Regions from separate parts of the Streptomyces sp. NPDC103540 genome, predicted to be linked through region 2. Evidence: riboswitches for the same ligand, from Rfam matches in the RefSeq annotation. Region 2 holds a riboswitch; the other holds the start of a gene.
What was found. Region 2 has a riboswitch for glycine ahead of gcvP (aminomethyl-transferring glycine dehydrogenase). Riboswitches for the same ligand answer to the same signal wherever they lie in the genome.
Positions count from the first base shown of each region.

Region 1: another riboswitch for glycine. It lies ahead of gcvT (glycine cleavage system aminomethyltransferase GcvT); the one in region 2 lies ahead of gcvP (aminomethyl-transferring glycine dehydrogenase).

Region 1 is NZ_JBVJMA010000005.1:240,182-248,094, reverse strand. Features, by position in the region: gene ACZ6ZI_RS14480 (APC family permease) at 1-1,621, opposite strand, end outside; gene glyA (serine hydroxymethyltransferase) at 1,800-3,056, opposite strand; gene gcvH (glycine cleavage system protein GcvH) at 3,074-3,457, opposite strand; gene gcvT (glycine cleavage system aminomethyltransferase GcvT) at 3,570-4,685, opposite strand; glycine riboswitch at 4,873-4,976, opposite strand; gene ACZ6ZI_RS14460 (AAA family ATPase) at 5,150-5,818, shown strand; gene ACZ6ZI_RS14455 (enhanced serine sensitivity protein SseB) at 5,861-6,595, shown strand; gene ACZ6ZI_RS14450 (enhanced serine sensitivity protein SseB C-terminal domain-containing protein) at 6,652-7,392, shown strand.
Region 2 is NZ_JBVJMA010000019.1:121,441-129,353, forward strand. Features, by position in the region: gene ACZ6ZI_RS34625 (glutamate-cysteine ligase family protein) at 1-702, opposite strand, end outside; gene ACZ6ZI_RS34630 (hypothetical protein) at 1,196-1,816, shown strand; gene ACZ6ZI_RS34635 (DUF5999 family protein) at 2,087-2,275, shown strand; gene gcvP (aminomethyl-transferring glycine dehydrogenase) at 2,409-5,294, opposite strand; glycine riboswitch at 5,491-5,589, opposite strand; gene ACZ6ZI_RS34645 (PRC-barrel domain-containing protein) at 5,714-6,073, shown strand; gene ACZ6ZI_RS34650 (DNA polymerase IV) at 6,051-7,457, opposite strand; gene ACZ6ZI_RS34655 (MerR family transcriptional regulator) at 7,558-7,913, opposite strand, start outside.

The sequences.
Region 1 (7,913 bases), on a different contig from region 2:
CGGGCCGCGCCGGGCCCTCGACCCCGTCCAGGACCGGGTCGGGGCCGGGCAGACCGGCCCGGTGGGCCCGGACGCCGGCCTCGACGGCCCAGAAGTACGTGACGAGCGCCATGCCCGCGACGAGGAGGATGTCGAGGCCGCCGGGGATGGTGCCCCGGCCGCCGAAGTCGGTGGAGCCGAGGTAGGACAGCAGCGACAGGGCGCCCAGGAAGAAGACGATCCACCACGCGGGGGCGAACTGGCGGGCCAGGTTCCGCTCGCCCTTGCGGGAGAGCACCAGCGCGGCGATCGGGGCGGCCAGCAGGGTCAGGGCGGTGACGATGCCGGTGTTCGGCCACTTCGACCAGTACAGGGCGCAGGCGGCGAAGACGAAGGTCAGCGGGCACAGGACGCGTGCGGCGGGAAGTCGGAACGGGCGGGGCAGGTCGGGCTTGGTGCGGCGGAAGACGCCCACCGCGATCGGGCCGATCAGGTACGAGATCACCATCGCGGCCGAGATGATCGGGGCCAGGGTCTTCCAGCTGTGGCCCACGGTCACCAGGAGCAGGACCGAGAAGCCGAGGTTCATCCACATCGCCGGGCGGGCGGTGCCGTAGACGGGGTGCGTCTCCTTGAGCCGCTTGGGGAAGAAGCCGGTCTCGGAGAGGTTCTGCACCATGTAGGCGGCGGAGGCCACGTTGGCGATGTTGGAGCCGGCGGGGGAGATGAAGGCGCCGAACTGGAGCATCACCACCACCCAGTGGATCATCAGGAGCTTGGCGAGCTCGGCGAACGGGGAGTTGAAGTTCACGCCCGACCAGCCGCCGGCCTGCGCCAGGTGCTCCGGCGGTACGGAACCCAGGAAGGCCGCCTGGAGGGCGAGGTAGATGACCAGGCCCAGGGACAGGGCGCCCACCAGGGCGATCGGGATGGCCCGGCCCGGGTTCTTGGCCGCGCCGCCGAGGTTGACCACGGCCTGGAAGCCGTTGAAGGCGAAGACCACGCCGGAGGTGGTGACGGCGGTCAGCACGGCGGTCCAGCCGTTCGGGGCGAAGCCCCCGTGGGCCTGGAAGTTCTCCGTGTGGAAGCCGGAGGCGACCAGCGCGACCACGGCCAGGACCGGAATGGCGAACTTCACCAGGGTCAGGCCCGCGTTGATCTTCGCGAGGAGCTGGACGGACCAGTAGCAGGACAGCCACAGCAGCACGGTCAGCACGAGCGCCACGCCCATGCCGAAGGGGGTCAGCTGGTGCGACCCCGCGTCCACCAGGTCCTTCGCCCAGCCGAAGCTCCAGGAGGACATGTACTGGGTGGCCGCGATCGACTCGATCGGGATGAGCGAGGCGACCGCGATCCACACCGCCCAGCCCGTGACGAAGCCGAGCACGGGACCGTGCGAGATGGCGCCGTAGCGGGCCATGCCGCCGGGGATCGGGTAGGCCGCGCCCACCTCGGCGTAGGACATGGCGATCATGCCGATGAACACCGCGCCGATGACCCAGGCGACCAGTGCGGCCGGACCCGCGACCTGGGCGGCCGTACCGGCCCCGAAGAGCCAGCCGGATCCGAAGATCGAGCCGATGCCGATCATGATCAGCGCGAAGAGACTGAGTCCCTTCCTGTTCGCCGCGCTCATGTCCATGGGTCCGTGTCCGTCCTGCCAGAGGATGCCTTTTATTCGAAGCCTATTTGCCATTTTTTGGATGAATCAGTGGCAATGGGCCGCATCCGCCTGGGGCTTTGGTCATGAAAAGGGCCCGACCCCGTGCACGGCGACGGACGCCGGCGCACGGCGGGTCGGGCCCTTCCCGAGCCCGCGACTAGAGCGACGGGTACAGCGGGTGCTTCGCGGCGAGCGCGGAGACGCGGGCCTTGAGGTCCTCGCTGTCGTACGAGGGCTTCAGGGCCTGGGCGATGATCTCGGCGACCTCGGTGAAGTCCTCGGCGCCGAAACCGCGCGTGGCCAGGGCCGGCGTGCCGATCCGCAGACCCGAGGTGACCATCGGCGGCCGCGGGTCGTTCGGGATGGCGTTGCGGTTGACCGTGATGCCGACCTCGTGGAGGCGGTCCTCGGCCTGCTGGCCGTCCAGCTCCGAGTTGCGCAGGTCGACGAGGACCAGGTGCACGTCGGTGCCGCCGGACAGGACGGAGACGCCGACCTCGGTGACGTCCGGCTGCACCAGACGCTCGGCGATGATCTTCGCGCCCTCCAGGGTGCGCTCCTGGCGCTCCTTGAACTCGGGCGAGGCCGCCACCTTGAAGGAGACCGCCTTGGCCGCGATCACGTGCTCCAGCGGGCCGCCCTGCTGACCCGGGAAGACCGCGGAGTTGATCTTCTTGGCCAGCTCCTGCGTCGACAGGATGACGCCGCCGCGCGGACCACCGAGGGTCTTGTGCGTGGTGGTGGTGACGACGTGGGCGTGCGGCACCGGGTTCGGGTGCAGACCGGCGGCGACCAGGCCCGCGAAGTGCGCCATGTCGACCATCAGGTACGCGCCGACCTCGTCCGCGATGCGGCGGAAGGCGGCGAAGTCCAGCTGGCGCGGGTAGGCGGACCAGCCCGCGACGATCAGCTGCGGCTTGGACTCCTTGGCGAGGCGCTCGACCTCGGCCATGTCGACCTGGCCGGTCTCGTCCACGTGGTACGGGACCACGTTGTAGAGCTTGCCGGAGAAGTTGATCTTCATGCCGTGGGTCAGGTGACCGCCGTGGGCCAGGTTCAGGCCCATGATCGTGTCGCCCGGCTTGAGCAGCGCGAACATCGCGGCGGCGTTGGCCTGCGCACCGGAGTGCGGCTGGACGTTCGCGGCCTCGGCGCCGAACAGCGCCTTGATGCGGTCGATCGCGATCTGCTCGACCACGTCGACGTGCTCGCAACCGCCGTAGTAGCGGCGGCCCGGGTAGCCCTCGGCGTACTTGTTGGTCAGGACCGAGCCCTGGGCCTCCATGACGGCGACGGGAGCGAAGTTCTCCGACGCGATCATTTCCAGGGTCGACTGCTGGCGTACGAGCTCGGCGTCGACGGCGGCGGCGACGTCCGGGTCGAGCTCGTGGAGGGGGGTGTTCAGGACGGACATCAAGTTCCCCTGGGGTCTCAGTTGTCGGAGTGGGTGAGCGCGGCGTACTCGTCGGCCGTCAGGACGTCCTTCGGCTCCTCCGACAGACGCACCTTGAACAGCCAGCCACCCTCGAACGGAGCCGTGTTGACCAGCGCCGGGTCGTCCACGACGTCCTGGTTGGCCTCGACGACCTCGCCGGAGACGGGGGAGTACAGGTCGCTGACCGACTTGGTCGACTCCAGCTCGCCACAGGTCTCGCCCTCGGTGACGCTCTCGCCGACCTCGGGGAGCTGGGCGTAGACGACGTCACCGAGCGCGTTGGCCGCGAACTCCGTGATGCCGACCGTCGCGACGCCGTCCACGGCGTCCGACAGCCACTCGTGCTCCTTGGTGTAACGCAGCTGCTGGGGGTTGCTCATGACCTGATTCTCCTGGATGCGGGGGAGTGGATACGAACAGTGGTCTCGAGTGGTGAGACGCGTACGGGAGCCCCGCCGCACGGCCTGCGCCGTACGACACGGACCCCGCGGGCTACTTCTGCCGCTTGTAGAACGGCAGGGCCACGACCTCGTACGGCTCATGCGTACCGCGAATGTCGACGCCGACGCCGGAGGTGCCGGGCGCGGCGTGCGCCGCGTCGACGTACGCCATGGCGATCGGCTTGCCCAGCGTCGGGGACGGGGCGCCGGAGGTGACCTCGCCGATGACCTTGCCGTCGGCGACGACCGGGAAGCCGGCGCGCGGGACGCGGCGGCCCTCGGCGATCAGGCCGACCAGCTTGCGCGGCGGGTTCGTGGCGGCGCGCTCGGCGGCGGCCTCCAGGGCGGCGCGACCGACGAAGTCGCCCTCCTTCTCGAACTTCACGACCCGGCCCAGACCCGCGTCGAACGGGGTCAGCGAGGTGGTCAGCTCGTGCCCGTACAGCGGCATGCCCGCCTCCAGGCGCAGCGTGTCGCGGCAGGACAGCCCGCACGGGACCAGGCCCACGCCCTCGCCGGCCTTCGTCAGGGCCTGCCACAGCTCGACCGCGTGCTCGGGGGCCACGAACAGCTCGAAGCCGTCCTCGCCCGTGTAGCCGGTGCGGGCGATCAGCGCGGGCACGCCCGCGACGGTGCCCGGCAGACCGGCGTAGTACTTGAGACCGTCCAGGTCGGCGTCGGTCAGGGAGGCCAGGATGCCGGGGGACTCGGGGCCCTGGACGGCGATCAGCGCGTACGCGTCGCGGTCGTCGCGGACCTCGACGTCGAAGCCCGCCGCGCGCTCGGTCAGCGCGTCCAGCACGACCTGGGCGTTCGAGGCGTTGGCGACGACCATGTACTCCGTCTCGCCCAGGCGGTAGACGATCAGGTCGTCCAGGATGCCGCCGTCCTCCACGCAGATGTGCGTGTAGCGGGCTCGGCCGACGCCGACGGTCGAGATGTTGCCGACCAGCGCGTGGTCCAGGGCCTTGACGGCCTCCGGGCCGGTCAGGGTGATCTCGCCCATGTGGGAGAGGTCGAAGAGGCCGGCCTTGGTGCGTACCGCGGTGTGCTCCTCGCGCTCACTGGCGTAGCGCAGCGGCATGTCCCAGCCCGCGAAGTCGGTCATGGTCGCACCGAGCGAACGGTGCAGCGCGTCGAGCGCGGTCAGGCGGGGGGCAGTGCTCATGGGTGTGGCTCCCGGGTCCCAGGGCATGACATGACGAGGACGATCCTCCCCATCTGTCATCGGAACCTGAGAGGTTCGCCGAGAGTTACCGCGGGTACGCGGCGCGCCCTCGACTTGCACCTTGGGTGGAGCGCGCGCCGTCGCCCGTCGGGGGACGGGCGTGTCGCGGCTCGCTTTTCAGATCTGCCTCATCCACGCGGTACGGGGCCTGAGAGATTCAAGGGAGGTACTTGCTCCTTCGGCGCCCGGGCACGGCCTCGCGGCCTGCCGGGACTCTCCCGCGCGGATTCAAGCGGCCGGTATGCAGTTGGTGTCCAGATGGCGCACATCATTGCACGGGTCGCGCGGGAGTGGGCGGTGGGGCCCGCAAGAACGTACGAGCGGAACCGGGCCCGCCGGATTACCGTCTCTTTACACTCAGTGGGCATGGGGCCTTCACGGCCCGATTTCGGGGGGAGAGCACTGTGCGGAGATTCGAAGTGGTGACACCGTCGGGGACCGTGGACGCGGTCCCCACCCAGCGGGGCGTACCGGCCCGCGCGGCGGGCCGCGTGCGGGACCTGCGGGGCACACCGGCCCGCGGCCCCCACCGGCTCGGCTTCGCCGCCGGTGACATCGTCGTGGTCTCGGGCCTGCCGGGGGGCGGCAAGAGCACCCTGATCAAGCGCGCCGCCGAGGGCGGGGGCATCGACTCCCAGGACGTCCGCGAGCGCTGGGAGCGCCGCATGCCGGGCGCCCTGCCCTACGCCGTCTACCGGCCCGCCGTCCGCGTCGCCCACTACTGGGGCCTGTGGCGCCGGCTGAGCTCCGGCGACTCTGTGGTCGTCCACGACTGCGGCACCCAGAGCTGGGTGCGCGCGACCCTGGCCGCCGTCGCCCGCCGCCGCGGCCGCGCCCTGCACCTGCTGCTGCTGGACACCACCGCCGAGGAGGCCCTCTCCGGGCAGGAGGCCCGCGGCCGGCGCGTCTCCGCGTACGCCTTCGCCCGCCACCGCGGCGCCGTGCGCCGGCTGCTGCGCGAGGCCGAGGCCGGCCGGCCGCCGGCGGGCTGCGCCTCGGCCGTCCTGCTCGACCGCCGCTCGGCCGCCGCGGTGACCCGCATCTCGTTCGAGGGCCGAGGGCGGGGCCGGTAGCCTCGGCACGACACATCGCCGAACCTACGGAGGCAACGGCACATGCAGGGCAGCGGCTGGCCGGCGAACGAGGTGGAGCGGGTGCTCGGGGCGGCGCTCGGGCAGGCGGACGCCGGCGAGCGGATCCTGGAGGCGCTCGGCCGCGGCCACGTCTGGGTGCCGCTGCCCGAGGGCGGCGGGCCCGACGGCGACGGCCTCACCCTGCCCACGATGCTGATCGACGGCGAGGCGTACGTCCCCGTCTACAGCTCCGAGGCCCAGTTCCGGGTCGGCGCCGGCACCGGCATGGACTTCGCCGTCGCCCCCGCCGTCGAGTTCGCCCGCGGGCTGCCCCCGCAGCTCGGCATCGCCCTCAACCCCGAGGGCGCCGTCGGCGTGCCGCTGCCGCCCGCCGCCGTCGCCGCCCTGTGCCGCACCGGCCGGACCCCCCTCGACGGACCGGCCACCGGCGGGCGCGTACGGCTCTACGAGCCCGACTGGCAGGACGACCCGGTCGACTTCCTCGCCGCCGCCTCCGAGGAGTTCCGGGCCACCGGGGTCGTCGCCGCCGCGCACCGCTGCCTGGCCAGCGTCGAGGCCGGGGCGCCCGAGCTGTACATCGGTGTCCGACTGGTGGGATGGGATCCCGAGTTCCGAAACGCCCCGCTGGAGGCCCTCGGCCGGGCCCTGGCCCGCGTACCGGCGCCCTGGCCGGTGCAGTTGATCCTCCTCGACGCCGCCGAGGACCCGGTCACGGACTGGATTCGTGAGCGCGTACGCCCCTTCTACCTCCCGTAGCGCCGCTTAAGCTGGTTGGTACGCGTGGACGACGGGCGGACGAAGAGGGGTACCGGGTGAGTGCGTCAGGCACGGCCGCGGCCGGGCAGGTCGAGCACATGCTGCGCCAGGTGACACCCGGGCGCTATGACAGCTACGAGTCATTCCTGCACGCCCTCGCCGAGGGCCGGCTGTGGATGCTGCTGTGGCAGGGGCAACCGGGCTCACCGGACGCCCAGTACGGCGGCATGGAGGTCGAGGGCCTCGGGTACGCGCCCTGCGTGACCTCCCCGCAGGAGCTGGCCGCCGGTGGCTGGAACCGGGGCTACGAGGTGGTCACCGGCCGGGACATCGCCCGCGCCCTCTACCCGGACCGGTGGGGGCTGTGGATCAACCCGCACGACCGCGGCGGCGGCCTCGGCGTGCCCTGGGCCGACCTGCGCCGCGTCGCCACCGGCCTGGACCGGATGCCGGCCGGGCCGCTGCGGCTGTCCGAGCCCGCCCTGGAACTCCCGCAGTTCTACGGACTGCTGACCCAGCACGCGCACCGCACGCCGGCCGTCAGGTCGCTGCGCCGCGCCTGGGTGCAACCCGCGATCGGGTCGGCGTACCTCGCGGTGGGCCTCGACCTCTACGACGCCTCCCCGCCGGCGCTGGAATCCGTCCGGGAGATGATGCGCCAGTCGGTCGGCGCCGTGCCCGAGGGGGTCCCGGTGTGCACGGTCGCACTGGCCGACGAGCACGACCCCGTGGCGATGTGGCTGCGGTCGCAGACGCGGCCGTTCTACGACCGGGAGGGCCAGGCGGCGGCCTACTGAGCCGCTTCCCCCAGGCGTGCTCGAAGCGCGCCGGAGGGTCGCCGGAGGAGTTTCACCGAGCCTCCTACAGGCTTTGCCCGGGTGTGCCCGGAGCATGAGACGGACGCGTCGAGCGGACAACGGGCCGCCGGGAACCATCGTTCCCGGCGGCCTTCGCGTTGTCCGGATTTCGCCGTACCCGTCTGCCCAATAGGCGCACTGATCCTGCGAGTTGGGCGGCATGTCCGTTTGCGTACCGAACGGACGGTCTTGCTCCGCTGAGCCGTGAGCGGAGTCCGGATAACGGGAATCAGATCGTCAGATCACGGTTGCGCATCCATTCATCTGCGGGTCTGGCGGCTGGTCGAGCGACCGATGAAGACTCCCCACCCAAGAGCCGGTCAGTCCTCCAGGACCCGGTTCGGCACGTGGACTTCGCTTGTCGTTTCACACAGCACTTCCCGCACGTCAGCTGCGCCGCCCGGCACCACCGCGGGCGCCGCCGCCCGGCACGGCGCACGCTCCTTCGCACCGCACCGCTT
Region 2 (7,913 bases):
CGACTCCCGCCACAGCTCCCGCCCGAACAGGAACGGCGAGTTGGCCCCCACCGCTATCTGTACGGCCGTCACCGCCTGCGCCGCGTTCCACACGTCGGCGAACCGCGCGGGCGTGACCTGGAGGTGGAGCTGTACGGAGGTGCAGGCGGCCTCCGGCACGATGGAGCCGGTGCTCCAGGTGAGCCGCTCGACCCCGTCGATGTCGAGCGTGAAGTCCTCCCCGCGCATCATCAGGATCTGCTCGTTCAGCAGGGAGTAGCGGTCCACCGCCGACAGGTTGGCCGGGGCCAGGTCCGCGCGGGAGATCGTCGGCAGGATCCCGATCATGACGACGCCCGCGTCGATCTGCGCCGCCTGCCGGTGCGCGTAGTGCAGTCCCGCGCTCAGTTCTTCGGCGAGCTGGTCGAATACCCGGCCGTCGAGCCGGTGCGGAAGGACGTTGACCTCCAGGTTGAACATCCCCAGTTCCGTCTGGAAATCAGGACTCGCTATTCGCTCCAGCACCTCCGCATTCACCATCCGCGGCAAACCGTCGGAACCGGCGAGATTCAACTCGATCTCCAGCCCCATCATGTTCTTGGGGCGATCGAACCTCTTCTCGGCCAGAAGCCGCTCCAGTCCCTCCAGGCACTCGTGAAGCTTCCTCCGATACCGTTGCCGATCGGACAGGTCGAATCCGCCTGCCACGACCTTCTCCCCCATCGAAGCGTCCCTCCTCGAGTGGCCCGGCCGTTGCCCCCGGGCGCGCGTTACGGTCGATGATGCCCAGGCGTCGTGATCCATAACGCCGGGGCGACCGGTCCGCCGGAGAGCGCGCGCCGGTATGGCCGGATGGGCGCTTCGGCACATTCACCTGGCAAGGCGACATCGGAAAATGCGACGTCGACTTTGCCGATTCCGGATAGCCGACACTTTCCAGCCGAGCACCCTTCCGGTAACCTCCGAGGTCAGCGCGTCATGTTCGCGCACATTGGGCATGAATAGCACGACAGTGGGACCGGAAGAGGACTTGCCGGCAATGGCGGGGACAGGTAGCCGAAACACTGCGTGAACACATGTCGTATAAACTCCGCAAACGAGGCAGAGAGTTGGCGCGCGGCCATTGCCCCAATGCCCACCTCTGACCCCAGAATGCGACAGCGCCGTCCGCACCTTCCCCTGCACCACAGGTCTCCCAAGTGAGAGGCGACCCACCATGCCGCTGCATGTCCCCCCGGCCCCCGCGCCCGCCCTGCGCAGCGTCCTCGCGGCACTCGGTTCTCCCACCGCCGTCCACGAGGCGCACACCCCGACCCTGCGCGCGGTCCAGGGTCCGACCACCGCCGAACTCCCCCTGCCGGTCCACGTCCTCGACCGGCTGGGGATGTCGGGCGCGGCGGGAGACGGCAGGCCTCCCCGTACGCGGCTCACCGCGTGGCGCTTCCTGATCCGCAGCGGCGACCGCTTCGTGGCGGCGGCCGACACCCGCCTGACCGCGGACGGCTGGACCTTCTCCCACTTCTTCGAGGGCCCCTACGTCGCGGCCACCGAACGGGCCCTGCGCCAGGCCGAGTCGCTCGGCAAGAGCTACCAGCCGCGCCTGCTGTCCGTACCCGAGCTGTACATGCTGACCCTGTGGCTGCACGGGGCGGTCGGCGCCGACGCCGCCGCCGGCCTGCCCGCCGCCACCGACCTGCTGGTGCCACTCGCCCCCGCCCCGCCCGGCATCGCCCCGTACCGCCCGCACACCGTGTCCGAGCTGCTCCCCGTACTGACCCACCGGCTGACCCCGCCGGCCCCTCCCGTCCCTCCGACCCTGGCCGCCCCGGCCGCCTGAGGCCGCCCACCCATCCGGCCCATCCGGCCTAGTCCGCTCGGGTCATCCGCGAACCACCCAAAATGACAGGGGAGTTGGCCTGAACCGCCCGCACGGGTGATGCGTCCTCAATCCATGAGGACAGCTGCCGGGAAATACCTGCGAAGCAGCCGTCGTGGGGGAAGACTGAGGACATCCTCCCCGCAGGTGCGGGGACGACCCAGGGGGACGGCCATGAATCACGCATCGAGCCGTAGCGAACAGACCACACCGCAGCGAAAGAACGCATCCATGTGCCAGCACCAGCCTGCCTGCCCGTCATCAGAGTCCGCCGACCGGGAGGCCGCGCGCCCGGTGGCCAACCACCCGGAACAGGGCTGGAGCCTGCTGTGCAACGGCGTCCTGCTCTTCGAGGACACCGGTGAACTCCTGCCGGACGGCCAGATCATCGCCCCGCACCGCCCGCTCGCGGCGGCGTAGCGGCCGACGGGCACGCACGGGCGGACGTACGCACGCACGGACGCACGAGAAGGGGCCGGTCCCGGAGCGCGAAGCTCCGGGACCGGCCCCTTCGACGTGTCCCCACGTCACGGCGGCGGACCGCCGGGCGGGATCAGTTGTCGTACTCGTCCAGCGGCGGGCAGGAGCACACCAGGTTGCGGTCGCCGAAGGCGCCGTCGATCCGGCGCACCGGCGGCCAGTACTTCTCGGACGGGTTCACGCCACCCGGGAAGACCGCGTCCTCACGGCTGTACGGGTGGTTCCACTCGCCGCCCAGGGCCGCGGCCGTGTGCGGGGCGTTGGCCAGCGGGTTGTCCTCCAGCGGCCACTCGCCGCCCGCGACCCGCTCGATCTCGTGACGAATGGCGATCATCGCGTCGCAGAAGCGGTCGATCTCGGCGAGGTCCTCGGACTCCGTCGGCTCGATCATCAGCGTGCCGGCGACCGGGAAGGACATGGTCGGCGCGTGGAAGCCGTAGTCGATCAGGCGCTTGGCGATGTCGTCGACGCTGACGCCCGTCGCCTTCGACAGCGGACGCAGGTCGATGATGCACTCGTGGGCCACCAGGTTGCCCGGGCCGGTGTAGAGCACCGGGTAGTGCGGCTCCAGGCGCTTGGCGATGTAGTTCGCGCCGAGCACGGCCACCTGGGTGGCGCGCTTGAGGCCCTCGCCACCCATCAGGCGGACGTACGACCAGGAGATCGGCAGGATGCCCGCCGAACCCCACGGGGCGGCGGAGATCGGACCGACGCCGGTCTCCGGACCCGCGGTCGGCTGGAGCGGGTGGTTGGGCAGGTACGGGGCCAGGTGCGCCCGGACCCCGACCGGGCCGACGCCCGGGCCACCGCCGCCGTGCGGGATGCAGAAGGTCTTGTGCAGGTTCAGGTGCGAGACGTCGCCGCCGAAGTGACCCGGCTTGGCGAGGCCGACCAGGGCGTTCAGGTTGGCGCCGTCGACGTAGACCTGACCGCCGGCCTCGTGCACCTGCGCGCAGATGTCGGCGACGTGCTCCTCGAACACGCCGTGGGTCGACGGGTAGGTGATCATCAGCACGGCCAGCTCGTCACGGTACTGCTCGATCTTGGCCCGCAGGTCCGCGGCGTCGACCTCGCCGTCATCGGCGGTCTTGACGACGACGACCTTCATGCCGGCCATCACGGCGCTCGCCGCGTTCGTGCCGTGCGCCGAGGACGGGATGAGGCAGATGGTGCGCTGCTCGTCGCCGTTGGCCCGGTGGTAGGCGCGGACGGCCAGCAGCCCGGCCAGCTCGCCCTGGGAGCCGGCGTTCGGCTGGATGGAGACCTTGTCGTAGCCGGTGACCTCGCAGAGACGTTCCTCCAGCTCGGTGATGAGCGTGAGGTACCCCTCGGCCTGCTCGACCGGGGCGAACGGGTGCAGCTGACCGAACTCGGGCCAGGTGACCGGCTCCATCTCGGTGGTCGCGTTGAGCTTCATGGTGCAGGAGCCCAGCGGGATCATGCCGCGGTCCAGCGCGTAGTCCTTGTCCGAGAGGCGGCGCAGGTAGCGCAGCATCGCGGTCTCGCTGCGGTGCTGGTGGAAGACCGGGTGGGTCAGGTACTCGTCCGAACGCAGCAGGCCCTCGGGCAGGGCGTCGGCGACGGAGGCGTCCAGCGCCTCGATGTCGGCGGTGACGCCGAAGGCGGCCCAGACGGCCTCGACGTCCGCGCGCAGCGTGGTCTCGTCGCAGGAGACGGAGACGTGGTCGGCGTCGACGCGGAAGAGGTTGACGCCGCCCTCGCGGGCCGCGGCGACGACCTCGGCGGCCTTGCCGGGCACCCGGGCGGTGACCGTGTCGAAGAAGGAGCCGTGCGTGACCTCGACCCCGCCGGCCGTCAGGCCCGCGGCCAGGATCGCGGCGTAGCGGTGGGTGCGACGGGCGATCGTGCGCAGGCCCTCGGGGCCGTGGTAGACGGCGTACATGCCGGCCATGACCGCGAGGAGCACCTGGGCGGTACAGATGTTGCTGGTGGCCTTCTCGCGGCGGATGTGCTGCTCGCGGGTCTGGAGCGCCAGGCGGTAGGCCTTGTTGCCGTCCGCGTCCACGGAGACGCCGACGAGGCGACCGGGCAGGGAGCGGGCGTGCTTGTCCTGGACGGCCATGTAGCCGGCGTGCGGGCCGCCGAAGCCCATCGGGACGCCGAAGCGCTGGGTGGTGCCGACGGCGATGTCCGCGCCGAGGGAGCCCGGGGAGGCCAGCAGGGTCAGGGCGAGCAGGTCGGCGGAGACGGCGACGATCGCGCCGAGCCCGTGCGCCTGGTCGATGACCGTCTTGATCTCGCGCACCGCGCCGGAGGCACCGGGGTACTGGACCAGGACGCCGTAGACGCCGCGCTCGGCGATCTCGGCCGGGATGCCGTCGGAGAGGTCCGCGACGACGACCTCGATGCCGATGGGCTCGGCGCGGGTCTCGATGACGGCGATGGTCTGCGGCAGGGCGTCGGCGTCGACGAGGAAGACGTTGCCCTTGGACCTGCCGACGCGGCGGGCCAGGGTCATGGCCTCGGCGGCGGCGGTGCCCTCGTCGAGCAGGGAGGCACCGGAGGTCGGCAGACCGGTCAGGTCGGCGACGACGGTCTGGAAGTTCAGCAGCGCTTCGAGGCGGCCCTGCGAGATCTCGGGCTGGTAGGGCGTGTACGCCGTGTACCAGGCCGGGTTCTCCATGACGTTGCGCAGGATGACCGGCGGGGTGAAGGTCCCGTAGTAGCCGAGGCCGATCATGGAGGTGAGGACCTGGTTGCGGTCGGCGAGCGAGCGCAGCTCGGCGAGGACCTCGGCCTCGGTCCGCGCCTCGGGCAGGTTCAGCGCCTCGGCGGTCTTGATGACATCCGGCACCGCGGCGGCGGTGAGTTCGTCCAGGGAGCCGTAGCCCACCTGGGCGAGCATCTTCGCCTGCGCCTCGGCATCCGGGCCGATGTGGCGCTGCTCGAAGGGGATGCCCTGCTCCAGCTGAGCGAGCGGAATGCGGTTGGCGGTCATGACGGAGGCCTCCTGGTCGTATGACCTGCGAGGGGCACCACGGCGCGGGCACCCGGACGGCCTCCCCCTCTGTCATCTCAACCTGAGAGCTTCACCGGGCCCCACGGGGGTCTCCCGTGCGGTCCGGCTTTCACCGTCGGTGAGGCGCGGAACCGGTACTGCGTGCCCGGTACCGCCCCTGCTTTCCAGAGTGGCCTCGTCGCGTGCGGTACGTATGCCTGAGAGATTCCGGGGAGGATTTGCTCCTTCGGCGCCTCCGTCGAGCTCACTCGGAGGACTCTCCCGCACAGGGTCAACAGCCGTCACCCAGCCTACCAGCGGGGATCCGGGGCCTCCCTCGAGTGGCCCCCCATCCCGATATGCCCTTCTGTAGTCATTACGGATGAGTTGTGAACCGCGTGCGACCAGACGGAGGGACCGTGCAGACCGACATCGATCCGCGCAGCCTGATCGGCCGCAAGGCATTCGACCGCAACGGCGCCAAGATCGGCACCGTGGACGAGGTCTACCTCGACGATGCCACGGGAGTGCCGGAATGGGCCGCCGTCCGGACCGGCCTCTTCGGCCGGGACGCCTTCGTCCCCCTGGAACCCAGCGAGGTCGTGGACGACGCCCTGCGCGTGCCCTTCGACCGTTCCCTGATCAGGGACGCCCCCGACTTCGGGGTGGGTCGCCACCTCTCCCCCGAGCAGGAACTCCAGCTCTACCACCACTACGGCCTGGACGTGACCCTCCCCGAGGACGTCCGCGGCCCCCTCACCCCTCCGGAGAAGCCGTAGGGAGGTCCGGGGACGCCTCCCCCACCAGGGGCAGCGGCTCGGAGGTCTCCAGTTCCGGGTCGTCCACCCGGAAGGTACGGACCCGCCCGGGCGGCGATCCCGGCCGCTCGAACCGTACGGTGACCCGCCCGACGCCGCTGCCCTGCACCCATCCGGCCCCGTACACCGCGTGCCGTACGTCGCTCCCCGCCGGCCAGTGCCGTGCGGCGGCCCGCTCCGGCTCCCCGGACGGCTCCTCGGGCGCCGCGTCCCCCTCCTGCCCGGCCGCCTCCCGCGGCGCGCCCGTCGTCCCGTCCCCCGCCTCCCCCTCGGTGCGGGCCTGGGCGAAGAGGTCCTCCTGGGTGTAGTCGGCGAGCCCCGTCACGCCGACGCCCAGCAGCCGTACGCCGCCCGTGGTGTCGACGCCCTCCAGCAGTCGCGCCGCCGCCTCCCGGACGACCGCCGGGTCGTCGGTCGGCCCGCGCAGGGTCTCGGAGCGGGTCAGGGTGGAGAAGTCGTAGCGGCGCACCTTCAGGACGATCGTCCGTCCCGAGTGCCCGGAGGCGCGCAGTCGCACCACGCAGCGGTCGGCGAGCCGCGCCACCTCCCCGCGGATGCGGACGCGGTCGTGCAGGTCCACGTCGAAGGTGTCCTCGACGGACACGGACTTCGCGTCCCGTTCGGCCACCACGGGCCGGTCGTCCAGTCCGAGCGCCATCCGGTACAGGCCGACCCCGTGGGCCCGGCCGACCATCCGCACCAGCTCGTCCTCGCCCGCCTCCGCCAGGTCCCCCACGGTGGTGATGCCGGCCCGCCGCAGGTGTTCCCCGGTGGCCGGCCCCACCCCGGGCAGGGTCCGCACCGGCATCGGCGCGAGCAGCTCCCGCTCGGTACCGGGCTCGATCAGCAGCAGACCGTTCGGCTTGGCCTCCTCGGAGGCCACCTTGGCCAGCATCTTCGACCCGGCCAGGCCCACCGAGCCGCTCAGTCCGGTCAGGGCCGCGATGTCGGCGCGCAGCCGTTCCCCGGTGGCGCGGGCGCCCGGCGCGTCGAAGGCCCGCCCACCCGCCTCCAGGTCCACGAAGGCCTCGTCCAGGCTGAGGGGCTCCACCAGGGGCGACAGCTCCCGCAGCAGGCCCATGACGAGGTCGCTGACCTGCCGGTAGAGGGTGAAGCGGGGGTGGACGTAGGCGCCGTTCGGGCAGAGCCTGCGGGCCTGCGCGGTCGGCATCGCCGAGTGCACCCCGTACCGTCTGGCCTCGTAGGAGGCGGTGGCGACCACGCCGCGCGGTCCGAGCCCGCCGACGATCACGGCCTTCCCGCGCAGACTGGGCTTCGACGCCTGCTCCACCGCGGCGTAGAAGGCGTCCATGTCCAGGTGCAGGATGGTCGGCGCGGTTCTCACACCCCGATGCTGCCCTACGGCTCTGACAGCGCGCCGCAGCCGCCCCACGGGCCCGCGGGGATCCGCGCGCGGCGCGCGGCGAGGGCCCGTACCGGGGAGGTCAGCCGGCGCGGTTGCGGCGGGCCGCCAGCTCGTCGGCCGGGTTGTGGCCGACCACGGTCTCGCCGGTGTCCACGCGCTCGCCGTGCAGCTGCGACAGCGCGCTCTCGACGTCGCGCCAGACGACCCCCACGGCGATGCCGAAGACGCCCTGCCCGCCCTGGAGCAGGCTGACGACCTGGTCCGGGGAGGTGCACTCGTAGACGGTCGCCCCGTCGCTCATCAGCGTCATGCGTTCGAGGTCGGAGAAACCCCGGTCGCGCAGGTGCCGGACGGCGGTGCGGATGTTCTGGAGCGCGACCCCGGTGTCGAGGAAGCGCTTCACGATCTTGAGGACGACCACGTCGCGGAAGCTGT